Regions from separate parts of the Nocardia rhizosphaerae genome, predicted to be linked through region 3. Evidence: riboswitches for the same ligand, from Rfam matches in the RefSeq annotation. Region 3 holds a riboswitch; each other region holds the start of a gene.
The links. A riboswitch is a leader RNA that binds a small molecule or an ion and turns the genes downstream of it on or off. The one in region 3 is predicted to bind cobalamin.

Region 1: another riboswitch for cobalamin. It lies ahead of ACFOW8_RS20415 (methylenetetrahydrofolate reductase); the one in region 3 lies ahead of metE (5-methyltetrahydropteroyltriglutamate--homocysteine S-methyltransferase).
Region 2: another riboswitch for cobalamin. It lies ahead of ACFOW8_RS25145 (ABC transporter substrate-binding protein); the one in region 3 lies ahead of metE (5-methyltetrahydropteroyltriglutamate--homocysteine S-methyltransferase).

Annotation. Positions count from the first base shown of each region.
Region 1 is NZ_JBHSBA010000014.1:48,029-51,260, forward strand. Features, by position in the region: gene ACFOW8_RS20405 (TerD family protein) at 1-321, opposite strand, end outside; gene ACFOW8_RS20410 (glycoside hydrolase family 76 protein) at 381-1,586, opposite strand; cobalamin riboswitch at 1,752-1,920, shown strand; gene ACFOW8_RS20415 (methylenetetrahydrofolate reductase) at 1,954-2,943, shown strand; gene ACFOW8_RS20420 (short-chain fatty acyl-CoA regulator family protein) at 3,033-3,232, opposite strand, start outside.
Region 2 is NZ_JBHSBA010000015.1:640,341-643,572, reverse strand. Features, by position in the region: gene ACFOW8_RS25150 (FecCD family ABC transporter permease) at 1-395, opposite strand, end outside; gene ACFOW8_RS25145 (ABC transporter substrate-binding protein) at 392-1,429, opposite strand; cobalamin riboswitch at 1,459-1,652, opposite strand; gene ACFOW8_RS25140 (acetoacetate--CoA ligase) at 1,658-3,232, opposite strand, start outside.
Region 3 is NZ_JBHSBA010000007.1:337,143-340,374, forward strand. Features, by position in the region: gene metE (5-methyltetrahydropteroyltriglutamate--homocysteine S-methyltransferase) at 1-1,711, opposite strand, end outside; cobalamin riboswitch at 1,843-2,040, opposite strand; gene ACFOW8_RS16350 (pyruvate carboxylase) at 2,292-3,232, shown strand, end outside.

The DNA of each region.
Region 1 (3,232 bases), on a different contig from region 3:
GCCGGTATAGCAGCTGACCAGGAAGACCACTGCCGTGACCACCGGGTCGACCTTGGTCAGATCGACCACGATCATCTCGTTGTCGCCGTCCCCGTCTCCGGTGACACTGTCGCCGAGATGCCTGGTCGAACCGTCCCGTGAGGTCAGCTGTTCGTGGTAGGCCACATCGACGAAATCCGTTCCGGCGAACAGCAACGCGGCGGCATTGAGATCGATGTCGGAGTTCCCCCGCCGGAAGAACCCGCCGCGATCGGCCGGATCCCACCCGAGCCCCATCGTGACGTGGGCGAGTGGACGGGGCTGGAACGGTAAGCCGGTCATCCACGTAAAGATGCCGTAAACGCCACCCACTTGGCAACCGGCACGGGCCGTTTCGCGGTTCAGCGGTCCGCGGCGGTGAGCTGGTGGTCGGCTTCGAGGAGGATCCAGCTGCTGAGCTGGACCGAGAGGTCGCGGCTGAGGTTGGCCGAGCCCGCGGTGGCCGAGGAGGTGAGTTGGAGGAAGGTACCCGGCTGGTTCGGGGCGGTGACGGGACGTGCCCAGTCGGTGCCGAACAGGGGGAGGCCGTCGACCTCGGCGCGGTTGCGCCACGCCGCTTCGGCGGAGGTGTGGACGATCGTGGCGGCGGTCCTGTTACCGAGCACCAGTGCGGCTTCGGCGAGATAGCGGGCGAGAATTCCCATGAACAGCCCGGAGTCGTTCGTGTCGGCGGCGGCGATCACCCCGTCGGTGGTGAGCCGCTGCGCCACCGCCTCGATCAGGGCGCTCGCGCGCCGATGGTGCACCGGATCACCGGTGCGTACGGCCAATTCGGTGTTCAGCCCGATCGCCACGCCCTGGCAGTAGGTGTGGATGTCGCGCTGTACCCGCCCGTCCGGTTCGTGCACACCGTCGAGGATCAGCCCGGTGCCGGTGTCGTGCAGCCGCGTGTAGAGGAACTCGGCCAGCTGCGCGGCGCGCGGCACTCTGCCGAGCCGGGCCATCGCGATCCCGGTCGGGCCGACCGCGGGGGTGTTGTAGTAGCGGTCACCGCGCCGCCACGGCACCGCGCCGACCTCCGGGTTCCAGCCGTCGTCCAGCGCGGTCAGCAGTTCGTCGACGGCACCGTCGAACCGGACGCCGAGCAGCCGGTCGGCCCGGTCCAGCGCCAGCACCAGCCAGGCCATGTCGTCGTAGTAGCGGTTCGCCCAGCCGGTGACGTTGCGGGTCCTGATGCCATAGGCCAGCGCGGCCACCCTGGCCACCCGTTCGGGGGTGCTGTGGCGGTGCGCGGCGTCGATCGCGCAGTCGAGCAGGTGGGCCTGCCACCAGTAGCACCACCGCAGGAACGACTGGTCGGCCGGTGTCGCGGGCCAGACGAGCAGCCCGAGCCGCCACCCCGAATGCCCCCACAGTGTGCGCACATGCCGCGCCACAATGGCCCGCTCCGCCAGTTCCGCCCGCTCGGCACTCCCCGACGGTCCCGCCGCCGTGACCCGCGTGATCGGCCCGGCGGGCATGGGTTGCGCCAGCCCGGCCGCGGCGACGGCCGCACCCGCGGCGAACAACACGGTGCGCCGACTGACCCCGTCGACCCGGCGATCCATACCCGTATAACCCCTTTCCGAACGCCGAGAGTCCCGCGCGGGGATGGCCGCCGTCTGAATGGCGCCGGTGCGCCGTGGTGAACGTGTCGTATGCTGTCGGGGCAGCTGGTTCGCCGGTGGCCTGGATGTCGGGAGTCCCCGCTCGGCCCGGTGTCGACATCCCGCGCCTCCCATGTGGCGTTTCGGGGTGAAGAGGGAACCCGGTGGGAATCCGGGACTGTCCCGCAGCGGTGAGCAGGAACGAAAGCCGTCATTCGAGCACCGGACTGTGTCCGGGAAGCGACGGCCGGTAGGTCGACCCGCGGGGTCGGTGCCCGCGAGTCCGAAGACCTGCCGCTGTGCCGGGCACGGGGCTAGGAGAACAGCTATGACGAAGATCGGTTCGGGACGGCAGTACTGCGGTGAAACCGCCCGCGGCACCGGGCATTCGGTGGCGCGGAGCCTGCCCATCCATGCGGCCGCGAGCGGTCGCGTCCCGTTCTCGGTGGAGTTCAATCCGCCGCGTGACGGGGCGGGTGAGGCCAGGCTGTGGCGTGCGGTGCGCGAGTTCGAGCGGATGCATCCGGCGTTCGTGTCGATGACATACGGTGCCGGTGGTTCCACCAAGGACCGCACCGTGCGGATCACCGGTGAGCTGGCCACCGAGACCACGCTGCTGCCGGTCGCCCACCTCACTGCCGTCGGCCACAGTATCGACGAGTTGCGCGCGCTCGTCGGTTCCTACGCCGACGCGGGCATCCGGAACCTTCTCGTGTTGCGTGGTGATCCACCGGGTGATCCGCTGGGGGAGTGGACCAGGCATCCCGAGGGTGTGGAGTTCGCCGAGGAACTGGTGCGGATCGTGCGTGATCTGGGTGATTTCCATGTGGGGGTGGCGTCGTTCCCGCAGGGTCATCATCGTTCGCCGGATCTGGATCACGATACCCGGTTCCTGGCGGCGAAGTTGCGTGCGGGCGCGGAGTATTCGATTACGCAGATGTTCTTCGACGTGGAGCATTATCTGCGGTTGCGGGATCGGGTGGTGGCGTTGGATCCGGTGGAGGGTGCCAAGCCGATCATTCCGGAGTTGATGCCGATCACGTCGTTGCGGACGGTGGAGCGGGCCGAGGAGTTGTGTGGTCGGCCGTTGTCGCCGGTGGTGCTGGAACGGTTGCGGCGTGCGGCGGGCAGTGGCCCGGTGGAGGACAAGGCGGCGGTGCGTGCCGAGGGTATTCAGATCGCGACCGAGATGGCGCAGCGGTTGATCGATGAGGGTGCGCCGTGTCTGCATTTCATCACGCTGAATTTCGCGAAGGCGACCAGTGAGGTGTTGACCAACCTCGGTTACGGGGTGACCGCCGCACCACTCAGCGCATAGCCGCAGCTCGGAGCGGACACGTTGAAACGCTACCGCGTGGATCCGGCACGGGGACAACAGGAGTCGCCGTGCCGGCGAACCACAGCGGGTCAGCGTTCGCGTGGCAGGTAGTCGTCGTGGGCGTAGGGAGTGGTGGCCGAGCGATTGTCGTCGACGCGGATGCCACGGCCCAACTGCGGGAACGCGCGTTGGGCGCACTGGGGCCGCTCACACACCTTGCACCCCGACCCGATCGGCACCGCGGCCGACGCGTCGTGCAAGGGCAGCCCGGTCGAATACACCAACCGTT
Region 2 (3,232 bases), on a different contig from region 3:
ACGAAGACCGCGGCCACGGCGGCGCCGAGGAAGGCGAACCACACGTATCCGGTCGGGGTCGCCACGCTCAGCCCGCCCATGGCGAGCACGATGGCCAGCGAGGCGCCCGCGTTGATCCCGAGCAGGCCGGGACCGGCCAGCGGGTTGCGGGTGAGCCCCTGCATGACCGCACCGGCCAGCGCGAAAGCGAGGCCGGCGAGCACACCGGCGACCGTGCGCGGCAGCCGGATGTAGCGCACGATGCGGTCGGTGTCGGAGCCGGTGAAGTCGGTGAACGCCGCGATCGCCTGGTCGGCGGACATGGCGTGCGCGCCGACCAGGATCGAGGCCGCGCAGGCCAGCGCCAGCGCGGCACCGGCGACGAGCAGACCGGTTCCGCGGACGGCGCCGGTCACCGCCCGAACAGCTCGGGGTGGATCAGCTCGGCGACCAGTTCGGTCGCGTGCGCGATCCGCACGCCCGCCGCGCGGTCCGCGAACAGGTACGGGTGCACCGCGCCCGCCTTGACGGCGGTCAGGTCGGCGAAGGCCGGGTTGCCGACGATCCGGTCGACCTGCGGTTGTGCGTCGGCCCTGGTGTAGGTGGCCTTGCAGCACTGGCTGGTGAGGATGATGTCGGGATCGCGAGCGATGAGCTCCTCGGCACCGATCTGCACATTGCGGCGCGCGGTGAGATCGGCGAAAGCGTTCTCTCCGCCGGCGGCCTCGATGATCTGGGTGATGAAGTCGATGCCGCCCGCCGCGGTGTAGGTGCCGTCGTCCTTCGGGGTGATGACCGCCACCCTGGGCCGCGGCGCGTCGCCGACCTTCGCCCGCACCGCGTCGATCCGCGAGCGCAGCTCGGCGATCACCGCGTCGGCCCGTGCCGAGGCACCCCAGAGCGCACCGAGATCTCGCAGGTCGGCGTAGACGTTCTCGAATCGCACGGTCTTCGGGTCGATGGCCTCGTCGGCGAGGCCGTCGGCGCTCGGGCACAGCGGACTCAGGATCCAGGTCCGCACGCCGAGGTCGTGCAGGTCGGCGCGGGTGCCGACACTCTGCTGCGCGGCCTCGGCGAACACCCCGTTGTAGCCAGACAGCACGAAGTCCGGGTTCGCGGCGAGCAGTTCGTCGCGGCTCGGCAGCTTCTCGACGTAGTCCGCTTTCGCCTGCGCGTCCTGGTATTCGGGCAGTACGGCGGCGTCGAGGAAGGCCGTCCCGACCAGCCGGCCACTGACGCCGAGAGCGTGCGCGATCTCGATCGAGGGTTGATACGCGGCGTAGATGCGTTGTGGCGGTTCGGGAACGGCGATGTCGATCCCGCAGTTCACGCGGGAGACGGCGTTCGCGCCGCCCGCTTCGGGGCCGGGTTGCACACCGCAACCGGCGACAACGATCGCGCAGGCGATCAGCGCGCCGGTACGTAGGCGCGCGAAAACAGACGGGGTCACGGTATCGGCCTTCCAGGTCCTCGTGGAACGGTTACTGCATGGCCGTGGCCGGTCTCCTGGCTGACGGGAGTGTGCGCGGCGGATCCACCTTCCCAGGGCTGGTTGCCCCAGTGGCTCCGGTCGACAGTCGTCGACCGGATCGATCCGCCGCTCCCGATCACAGTGGCGAGGGCCGCACCGGTTTTCCACCGGTTTCCCGAACACCACGGCTCGGGGACTGTACCAAGCTCACCATCCCGGTCGGTCGGTCTCCCCCACCCTCGCTTTCCGGGCGAAGCGGGCATACCACTGCAGCAGGGCCGGATCGTCGACGGCACCGGGATCAACGACGTCCTCTGGGTCGGCACCCTGGAGCACCTTCTTGACCGGGACCTCGAGCTTCTTGCCGGTGCGGGTGCGCGGGACACCCGGTGCCGCGATGATCTCGTCCGGCACGTGCCGCGGGGAGGTGCGGGTGCGGATCACGGTGCCGATGCGCGCGCGTAGCTCGTCGGTGAGAACGGTGTCGGGCGCGAGGACGACGAACAATGGCATCCAATAGCCGCCGTCGGGTTGTTCGGCGCCGATCACCAGGGTGTCCGCCAGCTCGGGGAGGTCGTCGACGGCCTGGTAGATGTCGGCGCTGCCCATCCGGATGCCGTGCCGGTTCAGGGTGGAGTCGGAGCGGCCGTGCACGACGATGCCGCCGTGCTCGGTGACGGTGATCCAGTCGCCGTGCCGCCAGACACCGGGGTAGTCCGCGAAATACGCCGCGCGGTACCGCGATCCGTCCCGGTCGTCCCAGAACCCGACCGGCATCGACGGCATCGGCGCGGTGACCACCAGCTCGCCCACCGCACCGTGCACCGTCGTGCCGTGTTCGTCCCAGGCCGCCAGCGCCACCCCGAGATACGGTGCGGACAGCTCGCCCGGCCGGACCGCGACGGTGGGCGCGCCACCGGCGAAAGCCGACACCACATCGGTGCCGCCGCTGATCGAGGCGACCGGAATGTGCGCGCCGACCTGGTCGCGCAACCACAGCGACGACGACGCCGGGAACGCCGACCCGGTGACGCCGATCAGGCGCAGGGCGGACAGGTCGTGATCGCGGGCGGGCACGAGACCGGCCTTCGCGCAGGCCTGAACATAGCCGGGGCTGGTGCCGAGGACCGTCACGCCGAGGCGAGCCGCCAGCTCCCACAGCGCGTCCGGCGCAGGCGCGGACGGGCTGCCCGGATAGCAGACGATGGTGGCGCCGACCAGCAGTCCGGCCAGCTGGAAGTTCCACATCATCCAGCTCGGGCTCGTGTACCAGAAGAACGTGTCGTCGGCGCCGATATCGGACTGCAGGGCAAGCGCTTTCAGGTGTTCGAGCACGACGCCGCCGTGACCGTGCACGATTCCCTTGGGACGACCGGTGGTGCCGGAGGAGTACAGCACCCAGAGCGGGTGGTCGAAGGCGACCTGCTCCGGGACGAAGGGCGCGTCGACAGGTGCGCTGGCGGCAGCCCAGTCGAGCGTGCCGTCGACGTCGTCGTCGAGCCGCGAGACCAGCACCGTGGCGCGCAGGCTCGGCAGCGCGGCGCGCAACTCGGCGATCTCCGCGCCACGGTGATGGTTCTTGCCGCCGTAGCGGTAGCCGTCGGCGGCGACCAGCACGACCGGGTCGAGCTGACCGAGCCGATCCAGCGCGGCCGCGGCGGTGTAGTCCGGCCCGCACGCGCTCCAGACAGCCCCGAGGCTCGCGGTCGCCAGGAAAGCGATCACGGCCTCGGGGATGTTCGGCAGGTAGCCGACCACCCGATCACCCGGCCGAACCCCGAG
Region 3 (3,232 bases):
CGCGCACGAACGACCAGGCCAGGATGGTGACCGGTCCGGTGAGCATGCCCTTGACCGGCTTGGTGGTCAGCGACTGGGCGTAGCCGATCCACGACAGCGTCATCGGTTCGGGGCGGGAGACGTCACCGAACAGGATCGGTGGGCGCACGCAACGGGTGCCGTAGGACTGCACCCAGCCGTTCTCGGTGGCGGCGAAACCGTCGAGGAGTTCGGCGAAGTACTGCACCATGTCGTTGCGTTCGGGCTCGCCGTGCACCAGCACATCCAGGCCGAGCTTCTCCTGCAGCGCGATCACGTCGGCGATCTCGGCGCGCATCCGGCGCACGTACTCGGCCTCGTCGATCTCGCCCTTGCGCAGTGCGGCGCGGGCCAGCCGGATGGCCGAGGTCTGCGGGTAGGAGCCGATGGTGGTGGTCGGCAGCACCGGCAGGTCGAGGTGTTCGCGCTGCATAGCGCGTCGTTGGTCGGCGGGTAGGCGGGTCAGCGACGTGTCGTCCAGCTCGGCGAGGCGGGCGCGGACCCGCGGGTTGTGCAGCCGCGGATCGTCGCGGCGGGATTCGGCCGCGGCGCGGGCCGCGGTCAGTTCGGCGGCGGCGGCGTCGGTGCCGTCGGTGAGCGCGGTCGCGAGTACCCGGATCTCGGCGACCTTCTCGGCGCCGAAGGCCAGCCAGGAGCGCAGCCGCTCGTCCAGCCCGGTCTCCGGGGTCAGCGAGTAGGGCACGTGCAGCAGCGAGCACGAGCTGCTCACCGCCACCGAGCCCGCGCTGCCGAGCAAGCTGCCGAGGGTGCCGAGCGCGGTGTCGAGATCGGTGCGCCAGATATTGCGGCCGTCGACCACACCGGCGACCAGCAGCTTGCGCGACAGCGCGGGCACGGCGGCCACCGCCGCGACGTCGGTGCCCGCGGTGAAGTCGAGGGCCACACCCTCGATCGCGGTGTCGGCCAGCGCCGCCAGCGCGGCATCGGTGTGCCCGAAGTAGGAGGCGACCAGGATCGCGGGCCGGTCCTGTGCGGCCGACAGGGCCGTGTAGGTGTCGCGGACCCGGTCGATCTCTGCTTCGGTGAGGTCGGTGACCAGCACCGGCTCATCGATCTGCACCCACTGCGCACCGGCGTTCGCCAGCTGGGCCAGCAGGTCCAGGTACAGCGGGAGCAGTTCGGGCAGCCGGTGCAGCGCCGCGCCGCCCGCGGACTTGGCCAGCTTCAGGAAAGTGAGCGGACCGATCACGACCGGACGGGCAGGCACGCCCAGTTCGATCGCCTCGGCCAGCTCCGCCAGCAGCTTCTCGGGGTGCAGGCCGAACTCGGTGGCCGCGTCGAGCTCGGGGACCAGGTAGTGGTAGTTGGTGTCGAACCACTTCGTCATCTCGAGCGGGGCGACGGTGTCGGTGCCGCGCGCGGCCGCGAAGTAGCGGTCCAGCGGGTCGGCGATCCCGGCGACCCGCGGCGGCAGCGCGCCGAACAGCACCGCCGTGTCGAGCATCTGGTCGTAGTAGGAGAACGTGCCGACGGGAACCGAGTCGAGTCCGGCGTCGCGCAGGTCGGCGAGCTGGGCGAGGCGCAGGTCGCGGGCGACGTGGTGCAGCTGCGCGGCGTCGACCCGGCCCGCCCAGTAGGACTCGGTAGCGCGCTTGAGTTCCCGGTTCGGGCCGATCCGGGGTAGACCGAGGACCGTTGCGGTGAACGGGGAGTGCGAAACAGTCACGGAGATTCTCCAGTGTCGTGCGGGGAGACCCTCACCCTTTTCCGGACGCGGGCGACACTCGGTAGACCTGTCGGGACACGACAGGTCGCACTGGGTGGTCGCGCGCCCGATCCACGAGGCGGTGGCCGCCGGATACGGCGTATCCGGCACAGTCGGCAGGTCTTCGGACTCGCGGGCACCGGTCGTGATCGACCGACCTACTGGCCGTCGCTTCCCGGGCATCGGGCCCAGTGCTGATGACGGCGGTCGTTCCTGCATACCGCTGCGGGACAGTCCCGGATTCCCACCGGGTTCCCTCTTCACCCGGCGCGGAGGCCTCCACGCTCGGGTTTCGACGCCGGCGCGGGAGGTCGGGGCTCCGACTCTTCCACCGCGCAGGCGAACCAGCTGCGCCGTCCAGCATACGGCCTCCCGTGCGACCGTCGCCACACTCCTGCTCGGCCCACGGCCGCGACCTGCGCGGACGGTGGCCTGATGTGACGGTTCGATGAACACGACATCGCAGGTCCGCGGCGTCCGAGGTGAAGATTGTGGCGAAGCGACCTGCGTGTTCACCGCCCGATCTAACGCCGGGTACCGTGTTCCAATGTTCTCGAAAGTCTTGGTCGCCAATCGTGGTGAGATCGCCATTCGCGCTTTCCGCGCGGCATACGAGCTAGGCATCGGAACGGTCGCGGTGTTTCCGCACGAGGACCGCAACTCCGTGCACCGGTTGAAGGCGGCCGAGTCCTATCAGATCGGCGAGGAGGGGCACCCGGTCCGGGCGTACCTGTCGATCGAGGCCATAGTCGAGGCCGCCAAGAGTGCTGGTGCCGACGCCATCTACCCCGGTTACGGGTTCCTGTCGGAGAATCCCGATCTGGCTGCCGCGTGTGAGCGGGAGGGCATCACCTTCATCGGTCCGTCGGCCTCGGTGTTGGAGATGGCGGGTAACAAGGCCACGGCGATCGCTGCTGCCAAGGCAGCCGGGCTGCCGGTGCTGAGGTCGAGTGAACCGAGTGCCGATATCGATGCGTTGCTGGCCGCGTCGCGGGAGTTCGAGTACCCGATCTTCGTCAAGGCGGTGGCCGGTGGCGGTGGCCGTGGGATGCGGCGGGTGGCCGCGCCCGAGCAGCTTCGTGAGTCGATCGAGGCGGCGTCGCGGGAGGCGGAGTCGGCGTTCGGTGATCCGACGGTGTTCCTCGAGCAGGCGGTGGTGAATCCGCGGCATATCGAGGTGCAGATCCTGGCTGATCAGCACGGCAACGTGATGCACCTGTTCGAGCGGGATTGTTCGTTGCAGCGGCGGCATCAGAAGGTGATCGAGCTGGCGCCCGCCCCGAATCTGGATCCCGCACTGCGGGAACGGATTTGTGCGGACGCGGTGGCTTTCGCTCGGCAGATCGGGTACATCAACGCGGGCACGGTGGAGTTCTTGCTGGATGAGCGCGGCAATCACGTGTTCATCGAGATGAACCCACGTATCCAGGTGGAACATACGGTGACCGAGGAGATCACCGATGTGGATCTGGTGCAGTCGCAGTTGCG